DNA from 2 places in the Pseudomonas sp. GL_139_B genome. Region 2 is predicted to be linked to the other one. Evidence: predicted binding sites of a transcription regulator. Region 2 holds the regulator's gene; the other holds the start of a gene.
What was found. Region 2 encodes sigma-54, which starts transcription at its own class of promoters, with help from an activator protein. Its sites were predicted from a motif close to ANTGGCATNNANNTTGCTNT; they were not measured.
Positions count from the first base shown of each region.

Region 1: AC3ISI_RS21220 (flagellar basal body rod protein FlgF) is a predicted target of sigma-54. The motif match lies at 4,153-4,172, and genes of this name have one in related genera.

Region 1 covers NZ_CM174403.1:4,635,559-4,642,829, reverse strand. Annotated here, with positions in the region: gene AC3ISI_RS21245 (periplasmic nitrate reductase, NapE protein) at 1-104, shown strand, start outside; gene AC3ISI_RS21240 (chaperone NapD) at 145-411, shown strand; gene napA (nitrate reductase catalytic subunit NapA) at 402-2,906, shown strand; gene AC3ISI_RS21230 (nitrate reductase cytochrome c-type subunit) at 2,918-3,409, shown strand; gene AC3ISI_RS21225 (cytochrome c3 family protein) at 3,419-4,015, shown strand; gene AC3ISI_RS21220 (flagellar basal body rod protein FlgF) at 4,227-4,967, shown strand; gene flgG (flagellar basal-body rod protein FlgG) at 5,013-5,798, shown strand; gene flgH (flagellar basal body L-ring protein FlgH) at 5,851-6,546, shown strand; gene AC3ISI_RS21205 (flagellar basal body P-ring protein FlgI) at 6,574-7,271, shown strand, end outside.
Region 2 covers NZ_CM174403.1:935,556-942,826, forward strand. Annotated here, with positions in the region: gene pmbA (metalloprotease PmbA) at 1-112, shown strand, start outside; gene AC3ISI_RS04080 (HPr family phosphocarrier protein) at 239-511, opposite strand; gene rapZ (RNase adapter RapZ) at 527-1,384, opposite strand; gene ptsN (PTS IIA-like nitrogen regulatory protein PtsN) at 1,387-1,851, opposite strand; gene hpf (ribosome hibernation-promoting factor, HPF/YfiA family) at 1,864-2,172, opposite strand; gene AC3ISI_RS04100 (RNA polymerase factor sigma-54) at 2,247-3,740, opposite strand; gene lptB (LPS export ABC transporter ATP-binding protein) at 3,925-4,650, opposite strand; gene lptA (lipopolysaccharide transport periplasmic protein LptA) at 4,650-5,198, opposite strand; gene lptC (LPS export ABC transporter periplasmic protein LptC) at 5,185-5,757, opposite strand; gene AC3ISI_RS04120 (KdsC family phosphatase) at 5,765-6,289, opposite strand; gene AC3ISI_RS04125 (KpsF/GutQ family sugar-phosphate isomerase) at 6,289-7,263, opposite strand.

The DNA of each region.
Region 1 (7,271 bases), 2.7 Mb from region 2:
TTGTCGTTCTTTTTCCATTGCTATCGGTGGCGATAGTGGGTGGTTACGGATTCTTTGTCTGGTTTCTGCAAATGTTGCTCGGCCCTCCTGGTTCACTTCACTGATCGTTGTCCATCTTTAGCAAAAAGACGGGGAGTACGGGTCATGGAAAAGACGCTGCATATTGCCAGTCTGGTGGTGCTTGCCCGTCCCGAGTTGTTCGAGGCGGTGAAAGCCAACTTGCGCTTGCTCAAGGGCGTTGAGCTGCATCAGGAAAGTCCCATCGGCAAACTGGTGGTTGTGCTGGAGATGGAAAAAGAAACCGAAATTTCCCAGCGCATCAGTGAGATCAACGGCTTGCCGGGCGTGCTCAATGCCGCCCTCGTTTATCACGAGATTCTCGATGTGACGGGAGAAAGCACATGCCAATGACTCGACGCGAGTTTGTCAAAGCCCAGGCTGCCGGGATCGCTGCGGCTGCAGCGGGGCTCCCGGTGTTTACATCTGCCAGCAACCTGATCACCGAAGAAGACAGGGTAGCTCTGGATTGGAATAAGGCGCCTTGCCGTTTTTGCGGGACCGGGTGCAGCGTCATGGTCGCGACCAAGGACAATCGGGTAGTCGCCACTTCCGGTGATGTGAAATCCGAGGTCAATCGCGGGTTGAACTGCGTCAAAGGCTATTTTTTATCGAAAATCATGTACGGCGTTGATCGCCTGACTCAGCCGCTGTTGCGCATGACCAACGGGCAGTATGACAAGCAAGGCGAGTTTCAACCGGTGTCCTGGGATCAAGCGTTTGATGTGATGGAGTTGAAGTTTAAGGAGGCGATAAAAAACAAGGGGGCCGAGTCAATCGCCATGTTCGGATCAGGTCAGTGGACCGTCTGGGAAGGGTATGCGGCCAACAAGTTGATGAAGGCGGGTTTTCGCTCCAATAACATTGACCCCAATGCGCGTCATTGCATGGCCTCTGCGGTCATGGGCTTTATGCGGACGTTTGGTATGGATGAGCCGATGGGGTGTTATGACGATATTGAAGTTACCGATGCGTTCGTACTGTGGGGGTCAAATATGGCGGAGATGCACCCGATTCTTTGGAGTCGGGTGGCGGATCGCCGATTAAGTCAGCCCAACGTCAAAGTTGCAGTACTGTCGACGTTCGAACATCGCAGTTTTGAGTTGGCCGACATTCCCATGGTGTTCAAGCCCCAGACGGACCTGTTTATCCTCAATTACATTGCCAACCACATCATTGAAAGCGGTTCGGTTAACAAAGATTTTGTCAGCAAGCACACCAGGTTTGCCAAAGGTACGGATGACATCGGCTATGGCCTGCGCTCCGATAATCCGCTGGAGATGAAGGCCCGTAATGCGGCCAAGGCGAACACCTGGAGTGACATCGACTTTGAGCAATTCGCGGCTTTCGTAAAACCTTACTCCCTTGAGCGTACCGCCAAGGAAACCGGCGTGCCGGCCGAGCAACTCAAGGCCTTGGCTGAGCTGTATGCCGACCCGAAGCGCAAGGTGGTCTCGTTCTGGACCATGGGCTTTAACCAGCACACGCGGGGCGTCTGGGCGAATAACCTGATCTACAACATCCACCTGCTGACCGGGAAAATCAGCGAGCCGGGCAATAGCCCTTTCTCCCTGACGGGCCAGCCTTCGGCCTGTGGGACTGCGCGGGAAGTGGGAACGTTCTCCCATCGCTTGCCTGCCGACCTGGTGGTTACCAACCCGGCGCATCGTGCCACGGCAGAGAAAATCTGGAAATTGCCGCCAGGCACCATCAATGAAAAAGTCGGGTTTCACGCCGTGCAGCAGAGCCGGATGCTCAAGGACGGCGTGCTCAATGTGTATTGGACGATGGCCAGCAACAACATGCAGGCCGGCCCCAACATCATGCAGGAAGTGTTGCCGGGGTGGCGCAACCCCGAGAACTTTGTGGTGGTCTCGGATGTGTATCCCACCGTCTCGGCCCAGGCGGCCGATCTGATTCTGCCCACCGCGATGTGGGTCGAGAAAGAGGGGGCTTACGGCAACGCGGAGCGACGCACTCAGTTCTGGCATCAATTGGTCTCGGCACCGGGTGATGCCAAGTCTGATCTCTGGCAACTGGTCGAGTTTTCCAAGCGCTTTAAAACCGATGAGGTGTGGTCCGAGGCGTTGTTGTCTGCCTCACCGCAATACAAGGGCAAAACCTTGTACGAGGTGTTGTTCAAGAATGGTCAGGTCGATCAATTTCCGCTTGATCAGATGGCGGCGGGCTATCAAAACGACGAGGCCCGGGATTTTGGTTTTTACCTGCAAAAAGGCTTGTTCGAAGAATATGCCCAATTTGGCCGTGGCCATGGTCATGACCTCGCCCCGTTTGATCTTTACCACACCGAACGTGGGTTGCGATGGCCCGTCGTCGAGGGCAAGGAAACACGCTGGCGTTTCCGGGAAGGGTATGACCCCTACGTTGAGAAGGGCAGCGGTGTGCAGTTCTACGGCTATCCCGACAAGAAGGCGATCATCTTCGCGCTGCCCTACGAGCCCCCTGCGGAATCCCCCGACGCGGACTTTCCATTCTGGTTGAGTACCGGCCGGGTGCTTGAGCACTGGCACACCGGGTCCATGACTCAGCGAGTCGAAGAGCTTTATAAGGCGGTGCCCGACGCATTGGTCTACATGCACCCGGCCGATGCCAAAGCCTTGAATGCCCGTCGAGGCAGCGAAGTGAAGCTGATCAGTCGACGCGGTGAAATGCGAGCGCGCATCGAAACCCGAGGGCGCAATAAGCCACCACAGGGCTTGGTCTTTGTACCGTTCTTCGATGCCAACAAGCTGATCAACAAGGTCACACTCGATGCGACGGACCCCATCTCCAAGCAGACTGATTATAAAAAATGTGCGATCAGGGTTGAGTTGATCAAGACGGCATAAGGAGCGCTCAGATGAAGAGTCATTCGCTGTCTTTGCTTGCCGCTCTGTTGCTGTGGATGCCAGCGGCATTCGCGGCGCAGCCCGGTTATCCGCTGGATGCTCCTGCGCCGGATGGTCGGCGACCCGGAGGAACCTTGACCCAGGAGTTTGTGGCACCGCCGATGGTTGATGACGAGAACAAGGACATCAAACGCGAGCGCAATTATCCCGAACAGCCGCCCACCATCCCGCACAGTATTCGGGGCTATCAGATCGACAAGAACAGTAATAAGTGCCTGTCTTGTCACAGCCGTGCCAATAGCGCACGCACTCAGGCGCCGATGATCAGTATCACCCACTACATGGACCGTGATGGTCAGGCGTTGGCTGCTGTATCGCCGCGTCGCTATTTCTGCACTCAGTGTCACGTGCCACAGAAAGACGTTAAGCCTCTGGTGGGCAACAACTTCAAGAACATTGACCAGGTGCTGCAAGACGAAATCAACGGCCAGCAGAAACCTTAAGGAGAGGCCATGAAATTCTTGCGAGCGCTGCTCAAAGACTATTGGGGAATTCTGCGTCGCCCCAGCGTGCATTACAGCCTGGGCTTTCTGACGCTCGGCGGGTTCATCGCCGGGGTGATTTTCTGGGGTGGGTTCAACACCGCGCTGGAAGCGACCAATACCGAGAAGTTCTGCATTTCCTGCCATGAAATGCGCGACAACGTTTTTGTCGAGTTGCAAGACACCATTCACTACACCAATCGCTCTGGCGTACGAGCCACCTGCCCGGACTGTCACGTTCCGCATGAGTGGACGCACAAGATTGCCCGCAAGATGCAGGCTTCCAAAGAAGTGTGGGGAAAGGTGTTTGGAACGATCGACACCCGCGAAAAGTTTCTCGATATGCGGCGTGAACTGGCCGAACACGAGTGGGGACGGCTCAAGGCAAACGACTCCAGAGAGTGTCGCAATTGCCATAACTTCGAATTCATGGACTTTACCCGTCAGAGTAAACGCGCCGCCAATATGCACTCCACGTCACTGGCCAGCGGTCAGGCAACCTGTATCGACTGTCATAAGGGCATTGCCCACAAACTGCCTGACATGAGCGGGGTCAAAGGCTGGTAGCCGATCCGGCCAGGTCTCCACCGTGTTGCCGTCAACCGGCATAACCGCGCCGGTTTTTCGACTTTGACACACTCCTTCATTCCTCTGCGACAACTCTCAAACCCAGTGTTTCAAGGGCTTTAAGCCTCTGTGTGCAAGTTGGTCTGCAAATTGCTTGACGCTCAGCAGTACAGCGGTGGGCGGCAAACGTCCGGCATGCAGAGGAAAGAGTGTGGACAAGTACCTTTATGTGGCAATGACCGGCGCCAGCCAGAATGCACTGGCGCAGAAGGCTCATGCCAACAACCTGGCAAACATCTCCACCAACGGTTTTCAGAAGGACCTGGAACAGGCCCGTTCGATGCCGGTGTTTGGTGACAGCTTTCCGGCGCGTGCGTTTGCCATGACCGAGCGACCGGCCACCGACTTCTCCCCTGGCTCGCTGGTTGAAACCGGCCGCGATCTCGACGTCGCGGTGCAAGGCAACGGCTGGATCGCCGTGCAGAACCCCGATGGCGCTGAAAGCTACGTGCGCACCGGCAGCCTCAACGTGGACGCCTTGGGCGTGCTGCGTGCCGGCAACGGTATGCCGGTGATGGGCAATGGCGGGCCGATTGCCGTGCCGCCCGAGCAGCAAATCGAAGTGGGTGAGGACGGCACCATCAGCATCCGTGCGATGGGCGAAGGCCCGCGCGTGATGGCGCAAGTCGACCGCATCAAGCTGGTCAACCCTGACCTGAAGAACATGACCAAAGGCCTGGATGGTTCGATCCACACCAAGGACGGCAAGCCGGCGCAAGCCGATTCCGGCGTCAAACTGGTGTCCGGGTTCCTGGAGTCGAGCAACGTCAACGCCGTGGAAGAAATGACCTCGGTGCTGGCTTTGTCGAAGCAATTCGAGCTGCACATCAAGATGATGAACACCGCCAAAGACGATGACCAGGCCATGGCTCGGGTCTTGCAGATCAGCTAATTATCAGAACGTCGCGCCGTAAAACAGGCGCACGAGGAGAATCGAATGCTTCCGGCTCTATGGGTTGCCAAAACAGGTTTGTCCGCCCAGGACACTAACCTGACCACCATTTCCAACAACCTGGCCAACGTGTCGACCACGGGTTTCAAGCGTGATCGTGCCGAGTTCCAGGACTTGCTCTATCAGATCAAACGCCAGCCAGGTGCCCAGTCGACCCAGGACAGTGAGCTGCCGTCGGGTCTGCAAGTGGGTACAGGTGTGCGCATCGTCGGCACCCAGAAAAACTTCACCGCTGGCAGCCTGCAAACCACTGAACAGCCGCTTGACCTGGCTGTCGACGGGCGTGGTTTCTTCCAGATTCTGCAGCCGGACGGCACCACGTCGTATACCCGTGACGGTACGTTTCACCTCGATTCCAACGGTCAGATCGTGAATGCCAGTGGCTTCGCCCTGGAGCCGGCCATCGTGATTCCGAACAACGCACAGACCTTCACGGTCGGTCGCGACGGCACGGTGTCTATCACTGTTCCGGGTAACCCGGCCAGCCAGGTGATCGGCAACTTGCAAACCGCTGACTTCATCAACCCGGCCGGCCTGCAAGCCGTGGGTAACAACCTGTTCCTGGAAACCGCTGCCAGCGGCGCACCGCAAGTCGGTACACCGGGCCTGAACGGTTTGGGCACCACGCTACAGAACACCCTGGAAACTTCCAACGTCAGCACCGTTGAGGAGATGGTCAACATGATCACCACTCAGCGCGCATACGAAATGAACTCCAAGGTGATCTCCACCGCCGACCAGATGCTCTCGTTCGTAACGCAGAATCTGTAATCAAGTCTATGAGGCGGCCATGAGGTCGCCTGCAACACCGTGAGGTAGGGTCATGAATCGCTTTGTATCTGTTCTGGCACTGAGTGGGGCTGTTGTGCTCGCGGGCTGCGTCCCTGTGACGCCCAAGCCAAATGACCCTTATTACGCGCCGGTGTTGCCGCGTACGCCGTTGCCGGCTGCCGCGAACAATGGCTCGATTTACCAGGCCGGTTTTGAACAGAACCTGTACTCCGATCGCAAGGCGTTCCGGGTGGGTGACATCATCACCATTACCCTGAACGAGAAGACCCAGGCCAGCAAAAACGCCAACTCGCAAATTGACAAGACCAGCAAGACCAACATCGGTCTGACCTCGCTGTTCGGCTCCACGCCCAATACCAATAACCCGTTCGGCAGTGGTGACCTGAGTCTGAACGCCGCCTATGAAGGCGACCGGGCGACCAAGGGCGACAGCAAGGCGGCGCAGGGCAACACCCTTGTGGGCTCGATCACCGTTACCGTTGCTGATGTATTGCCCAACGGCATCATCGCAGTACGGGGCGAGAAGTGGATGACCCTCAACACCGGCGATGAGCTGGTGCGGATTGCCGGACTGGTGCGCGCCGATGACATCTCGACCGACAACACGGTTTCGTCGACCCGTGTCGCCGATGCACGCATCACCTACTCGGGCACCGGTTCGTTTGCCGATGCGAGTCAGCCAGGCTGGTTCGACCGTTTCTTCCTCAGCCCGCTGTTCCCTTTCTAGGTGGCTACGTTGAATTTCAAAAGCCTTATGGTGGCTGCGTTTTTGTTGTCGGCAGCGTTCAACGCGCAAGCCGAGCGGCTGAAGGATATCGCCAGTATTTCTGGCGTGCGCTCCAACCAATTGATCGGCTACGGCCTGGTGGTCGGGCTTAACGGCACCGGTGACCAGACGACGCAGACGCCCTTTACCCTGCAGACCTTCAACAACATGCTCTCGCAGTTCGGCATCAAGGTGCCGCCGAATTCGGGTAACGTGCAATTGAAGAACGTTGCTGCGGTATCGATCAGTGCGGAACTGCCGGCGTTTGCCAAGCCGGGTCAGCAGGTCGACATCACCGTTTCCTCCATCGGGAACTCCAAGAGCCTGCGCGGCGGCACCTTGTTGCTGACGCCGCTCAAAGGTATCGACGGTAACGTCTACGCCATCGCTCAGGGCAACCTGGTGGTGGGCGGTTTTGATGCTGAAGGGCGTGACGGTTCGAAGATCACCGTCAACGTTCCATCGGCGGGTCGTATCCCCGGTGGTGCGTCGGTCGAACGTTCAGTGCCCAGTGGTTTCAATCAAGGCAATAGCCTGACGCTGAACCTCAACCGTTCGGACTTCACCACCGCCAAGCGCATCGTCGACAAGATCAACAACTTGCTCGGCCCTGGCGTTGCCCAGGCCATTGATGGCGGTTCGATTCGCGTCAGCGCACCGCTTGATCCAAGCCAGCGCGTCGACTA
Region 2 (7,271 bases):
CATGCGTGACATGTTCAAACAGATCGTTGCGGTCGGTAATGACCTGGAATTGCGCAGCAACATTCGCACGGGGTCGGTGCTGATCGAGCGGATGACGGTAGCGGGTAGCTAACGCTCAACGTTGCAAAAAAAAAGCGCGTCACCTATCAGGTAACGCGCTTTTTTTATGTGCCGTGCACCGCCCCCCTGTGGGAGTGAGCCTGACGCAGCCTTCAGCTGCCGCTACAGAGGGCTGTTTTTACTCGCCTTCGTCGAAGAAGTTGTTGATCAACTTCACCAGCGCATCCAGCGCTTCCTGTTCTTGCTCGCCTTCGGTACTCAGGTGGATCCTGGTGCCCTTGCCGGCGGCGAGCATCATCATGGCCATGATGCTTTTGCCGTCGACCATCGATTCTGGCGTCCGCCCGGCTCTGATCTGGCACGGATACTGACCCGCTACTCCAACAAATTTTGCAGAAGCGCGGGCATGCAGGCCCAGCTTGTTGATGATTTCGATTTCCAGAGCAGGCATCGCGATGTGAATCCTTTAGCTGAGGTCGCGGTGGCGGACCTGGACGTTCTTCAGGGATTGTTGCAGAACCTGGCCCAGACGTTCGGTCAGGTAGACGGAGCGGTGATGTCCTCCGGTGCAGCCAATGGCGATGGTGACATAAGAGCGGTTGCTCGCGGCAAAGCGCGGCAGCCACTTGAGCAAATACGACGAAATGTCCTGGAACATCTCTTCGACATCCGGTTGAGCTGCCAGATACTCGGCCACCGGTTGATCAAGCCCGGACTGAGCACGCAGCTCCGGCTTCCAGTAGGGATTGGGCAGGCAGCGCACGTCGAACACCAGGTCCGCGTCCACCGGCATGCCACGCTTGAATCCGAAAGACTCGACCAGGAACGCAGTGCCGGCTTCCGGTTGATTCAGCAGGCGCAGCTTGATGGTATCGCGCAGCTGATACAGGTTCAGGTGGGTGGTATTGATTTTGAGATCTGCCAGATCGGCGATCGGCCCCAGCAGAGTGCTTTCATCCTCGATTGCCTCAGCCAATGAACGGTTGGCGGTGCTCAGCGGGTGACGACGGCGGGTTTCGGAAAAGCGCTTGAGCAGGGTTTCTTCATCGGCATCCAGGTACAGCACATCGCACTTGATGTGCCGGCCGCGGACTTCTTCCAGCAGTTCGGGAAAACGCGAAAGGTGGCTCGGCAGGTTACGCGCGTCGATGGATACAGCGACCAGCGGTTGTAGCAATTCGGTATGAATCAAGGCGCCTTCCGCCAGTTCCGGCAGCAGGCCGGCGGGCAGGTTGTCGATGCAGTAGTAGCCGTTGTCCTCGAGAACATCGAGGACGGTGCTTTTACCTGAGCCGGAGCGGCCGCTGACGATGATCAAACGCATGATTACTGACCGTTTTGCTCGTCCAGGACAACCTGATACAAGGCTTCGTTGCTTGGGGCGCTGCGAAGACGATCACGGACTTCCTTGCGATCGAGCATGCTGGCGATCTGGCGGAGCAGTTCCAGGTGTGCATCGGTAGCTGCTTGCGGGACCAGCAGTACGAACAGCAGGTCAACCGGAGCGCCGTCGATGGCGTCGAAATCAATGGGGGCGTCGAGGTGCATCAAGGCGCTGATGGGCGACTCGCAACCTTTAAGGCGACAGTGGGGGATGGCGATGCCGTTGCCAAAACCGGTCGAGCCGAGCTTTTCACGGGCAATCAAAGCCTCGAAGACATCTTGCATCTCCAGATCCGGCACTTCCCGGGCGATCAGGTTGGCAATTTGCTCAAGGGCTTTCTTTTTACTGCCGCCCGGCACGTTCACAAGGGAACGGCCGGGGGTCAGGATGTTTTCAAGTCGGATCATGGGTTGGGAGTGTTAACGACCGGTCGCACCCTGGAGGAGGCTCTGGGTCTTTTCCTTATGCTTTTTGAGTTGTTTATCGAGCTTGTCGGTCAGCGAGTCGATCGCCGCGTACATATCGGTATGTTCCGCGTTTGCGACCACTTCATTGCCGGGAATATGCAGGGTGGCTTCGATTTTCTGCTTCAGCTTCTCGACCGTCATCGTGACCTGCACGTTGGTGATCTTGTCGAAATGCCGCTCTAATCGTTCGAGTTTTTCGCCGATGTAGGTGCGCAGGGGTTCGGTCACTTCCAGTTGGTGTCCACTGATGTTGACTTGCATACAGCTTCTCCTTCGTTGCCAGTGCATAAAGCGGTAGATCAGATGATCTACCACTGGAACGCTGTGGCGTGGCTCTACATCAACCGCTTGCGTTCGCTCGAAGGCGCGATCCCGAGGGACTCGCGGTACTTGGCGACGGTGCGGCGAGCCACCTGAATGCCTTGTGCCTCCAGTAAACCAGCGATCTTGCTGTCACTCAACGGCTTTTTCTGATTTTCCGCGGCAACCAGCTTTTTGATGATCGCGCGGATCGCTGTGGACGAGCATTCACCGCCTTCGGAGGTGCTGACGTGGCTGGAGAAAAAGTATTTCAGCTCATAAATACCCCGTGGGGTATGCATGAATTTTTGCGTGGTGACCCGTGAAATTGTCGATTCGTGCATGCCCACTGCTTCGGCAATGTCATGCAGGACCAGCGGTTTCATGGCTTCGTCGCCGTATTCCAGGAAGCCACGCTGATGCTCGACGATCTGGGTGGCGACTTTCATCAGGGTTTCGTTACGGCTTTGCAGGCTCTTGATGAACCAGCGGGCCTCTTGCAACTGATTGCGCATGAAGGTGTTGTCGGCGCTGGTATCAGCGCGCCGGACAAACCCGGCGTATTGGGCGTTGACCCGCAGTCGTGGCACCGACTCCTGATTCAGTTCCACCAGCCAGCGTTCGTTGTCCTTGCGCACGATAACGTCGGGAACGACGTACTCGGCTTCGCTGGATTCGATCTGCGAGCCGGGGCGCGGGTTGAGGCTCTGGACCAGTTCGATGACCTGGCGCAGTTCATCTTCCTTGATCTTCATCCGGCGCATCAGCTGAGAGTAGTCGCGGCTGCCGAGCAGATCGATGTAGTCGCTGACCAGGCGCTTGGCTTCGGCGAGCCAAGGCGTCTTGGCTGGCAATTGGCGCAATTGCAGTAGCAAGCATTCGCCCAGGTTGCGAGCGCCGATACCGGCCGGCTCGAATTGCTGGATGCGGTGCAGGACGGCTTCGATTTCGTCCAGTTCGATGTCCAGTTCCGGATCGAAGGCCTCGAGGATTTCCTCGAGGGTTTCATCCAGATAGCCCTGATTGTTGATGCAGTCGATCAGGGTCACGGCGATCAGGCGATCGGTGTCGGACATCGGCGCCAGATTCAGTTGCCACAACAGGTGGCTTTGCAGGCTCTCACCGGCCGATGTGCGAGTGGTGAAATCCCATTCGTCGTCATCGTTGCTCGGCAGGCTGCTGGCGCTGGTCTGGTAAACGTCTTCCCATGCGGTATCAACCGGCAGTTCATTGGGAATGCGCTCGTTCCAGTCACCTTCCTCGAGGTTGTCAACCGTGGGAGCGGTTTCCTGGTAGGAGGGCTCTTGAATGTCGGCGTTGGGTTGTTGCTCGGCTTTGTCGGCCAAGGGGTCGGCGTTGTCGAAGTCGTCGCCATCTTCCTGGCGTTCGAGCATCGGATTGGACTCCAGGGCCTCCTGGATTTCCTGTTGCAGGTCCAGGGTCGACAATTGGAGCAGGCGGATGGCCTGTTGCAGCTGCGGTGTCATCGTCAGCTGCTGGCCCATTCTCAAGACTAGCGATGGTTTCATGGCAGGGGCTTAACACCTTATTCGCCGGCGCGCATGCGCCATCCACTACAGGGCGCCGGAGCGCCAAACATAAGCAAATTATATGCCCGAAACTGCAGCGTTTGCCTAGAGCGCTGTAACAATAAAAAAATGTTGATTTTTTATCGAGACAAGCGCCCGAGAGAACAGTCAGACACCTCAACGCTTACAGGCGGAACTCATGGCCCAAATAGACTTCTTTAACCAGATCGTTGGCCAGGATAGTGGCGGAATCGCCTTCAGCGATCAGCTGACCATCGTTGACGATGTAGGCGGTTTCGCAGATATCCAGGGTTTCACGGACGTTGTGGTCAGTGATCAGCACGCCAATGCCCTTGGCCTTGAGGTGGTAGATGATCTGTTTGATGTCGCCTACCGAAATCGGGTCCACGCCGGCGAATGGTTCGTCGAGCAGGATGAATTTCGGGTTGGTAGCCAATGCCCGGGCGATTTCCACGCGACGGCGTTCACCACCTGACAGGCTCATGCCGAGGTTGTCGCGGATGTGGCTGATGTGGAATTCCTGCAGCAAGCTTTCCAGCTCTTTGCGACGCCCTGCCTTGTCGAGTTCCTTGCGGGTCTCGAGGATCGCCATGATGTTGTCGGCGACCGAGAGTTTGCGGAAGATCGACGCTTCTTGCGGCAGATAGCCGATACCGGCCTTTGCACGACCGTGCATTGGCTGGTGGCTGACATCCAGATCGTCGATCAGCACACGGCCCTGATCGGCCTGAACCAGGCCGACAATCATGTAGAAGCAGGTGGTCTTGCCGGCGCCGTTAGGACCCAGCAGACCGACGATTTGACCGCTGTCGATCGACAGGCTGACGTCACGCACGACCTGGCGGCTCTTGTAGCTCTTGGCCAGATGCTGAGCTTTCAGAGTTGCCATTACGGGGCCTTTTGCTCGTCGGTTTTCTTCTTCGGCTGGATCACCATGTCGATACGCGGACGCGATTCGGTCACCTTGCTGCCGGTAGCGCGACCGGCGCTGGCAAGCTTTTTGTCGGTGTCGTAGACGATTTTCTCGCCTTGGGTGATGTTGTTGTCCTTGTCGATAACCTTTGCCTTGTCGATCAGTACGACGCGATTTTTCGCGGCGAGGTACTGGATGGTCACACCCCAGCCCTGGACAGGCTTGGGGTCGCCTGCGGTTTGCAGTTGCTCGAAGTAGGCCAGATTGCCCACCGAGGTCACCACGTCGATGTCACCCGCCGGGGTGCGCGTCATGGTCACTTTATTGCCGGTAACCTTCATCGAACCCTGGGTGATGATCACGTCGCCCGTATAGGTGGCAACGCCGTTCTTGTCGTCCAGCTGGGCGTCGTCGGCTTGTATGCGGATAGGCTGGTCTTGATCGTTCGGCAGAGCCCAGGCGCTCACGCTTCCCAGTGCTGCGCCCAGACTGAGCAAAATAGGGAGGGTTTTAACGAGCCTCATACTGTCCTCTTACGTTAGATAGCAGGTGTATCCTGCTTTCTTTCAAGTACGCTTTCATTCCGATGCCTGTCGATACACCGCCAGCGCCGTCGATACTAACGGGTTGATCGGTCTGCGCATATTGCTGCTGCGGGAACACAGTCATACGGGTGGTGGTAATCAGGGTCCTGCGGTTTTTCTCGTCAAAACGGGTGATGCGCACCGAGTCGATCAACTCGACCTGGGTGCCGTCCGGGTTGACTTCCCCGTGCTCGCTCTGGACGTGCCAGGGAAACTCGGTGCCGCGAAACATGTTCAGGTCCGGATTGGTCAGCAATGTGACCTCTGACGCCTTCAGGTGTTCGACCTTGTCGGACGTCATTTCGTACTGCAATTTGCCGTCCGGCAGAAACTGCACGCTGTGAGCATTGGTCGCGTAATAGTCGATCGCGCTTTCATCGACCTTGACCACAGTTTTGTCGAGGAAGCGTTCCGGGCTGATGTTCCAGTAGCCGACCGCAGCGAACAGCGCGGCGATGCAGCTGAATAGCAGGATGTTACGAAACTTTTTGCTCAGCATAATGGGCTCACAGATACGCAGCGTTGGCCGCATCAAGGCGGCCCTGGGCGCGCAGGATCAATTCGCAGAATTCACGAGCGGCACCCTCGCCGCCCCGGGCAACGGTAATGCCATGAGCATTTTCACGCACGAAGCTGGCGGCGTTGGCTACCGCCATGCCCAAGCCGACGCGGCGAATCACCGGCAGGTCCGGCAGGTCGTCACCCAGGTAGGCCACTTGTTCATAGCTTAGGTTGAGTTGAGCCAGAAGCTCGTCCAGCACTACCAGTTTGTCTTCCCGCCCCTGATAAAGGTGGGGAATGCCGAGGTTTTTCGCTCGCCGTTCGACCACCGGGGTTTTGCGGCCGCTGATGATTGCGGTCTGCACGCCCGCTGCCATCAGCATCTTGATGCCTTGGCCGTCGAGCGTATTGAATGTCTTGAATTCACTGCCGTCTTCGAGAAAGTACAGGCGCCCGTCGGTCAGCACGCCATCGACGTCGAACACCGCGAGTTTGATCTGTTGGCCGCGTTGCAGCAGGTCCGTGTTCATTACATTACTCCTGCACGCAGTAAATCGTGCATGTTCAAGGCGCCGACCGGACGGTCTTCGCTGTCGACCACGACCAGGGCGTTGATTTTGTGGTCTTCCATGATTTTCAAGGCCTCGGCAGCGAGCATTTCGGCGCGGGCGGTCTTGCCATGAGCTGTCATGACCTGTTCGATGGTGGCGCTATGGATGTCGATGCTGCGATCCAGTGTGCGACGCAAATCACCGTCGGTGAAGATCCCGGCCAGTTTGCCATCAGCCTCCAAAATGACGGTCATTCCCAGGCCCTTGCGGGTCATTTCCATCAATGCGTCTTTTAGCAGGGTACCGCGCTGAACCTGTGGCAAATCTTGCCCGGCGTGCATGACATTCTCCACTTTCAACAGCAGGCGTCGGCCAAGCGCGCCACCGGGGTGGGAAAAGGCGAAGTCTTCAGCGGTAAAGCCACGAGCTTCCAGTAGTGCGACGGCCAGGGCATCACCCATCACCAGGGCGGCCGTGGTGGAGGAGGTGGGTGCCAGGTTCAGCGGGCAGGCCTCGTGTTCGACATGAACGTTGAGGTTGACCTCGGCGGCCTTGGCCAACGGGGAATCCGGGTTGCCCGTCACGCTGATCAATTGAATGCCCAGGCGCTTGATCAGGGGTAGCAAGGTCAGGATTTCATTGGTGGAGCCGGAGTTCGACAGGGCCAGGATAATGTCATCCCGCGTGATCATGCCCATGTCGCCGTGGCTGGCTTCGGCCGGGTGGACGAAAAAAGCCGTGGTGCCAGTGCTTGCCAGGGTCGCGGCGATCTTGTTGCCGATGTGTCCTGATTTACCCATGCCGACCACCACCACGCGGCCTTTGCTGGCCAGAATCATCTCGCAAGCGCGTACGAAATCTGCGTCGATGTGGGGCAGCAAGCCTTCTACGGCTTCGAGTTCGAGGCGCAGGGTGCGTTGTGCTGATTGAATCAGGTCACTGGATTGGCTCATGTCGGAAA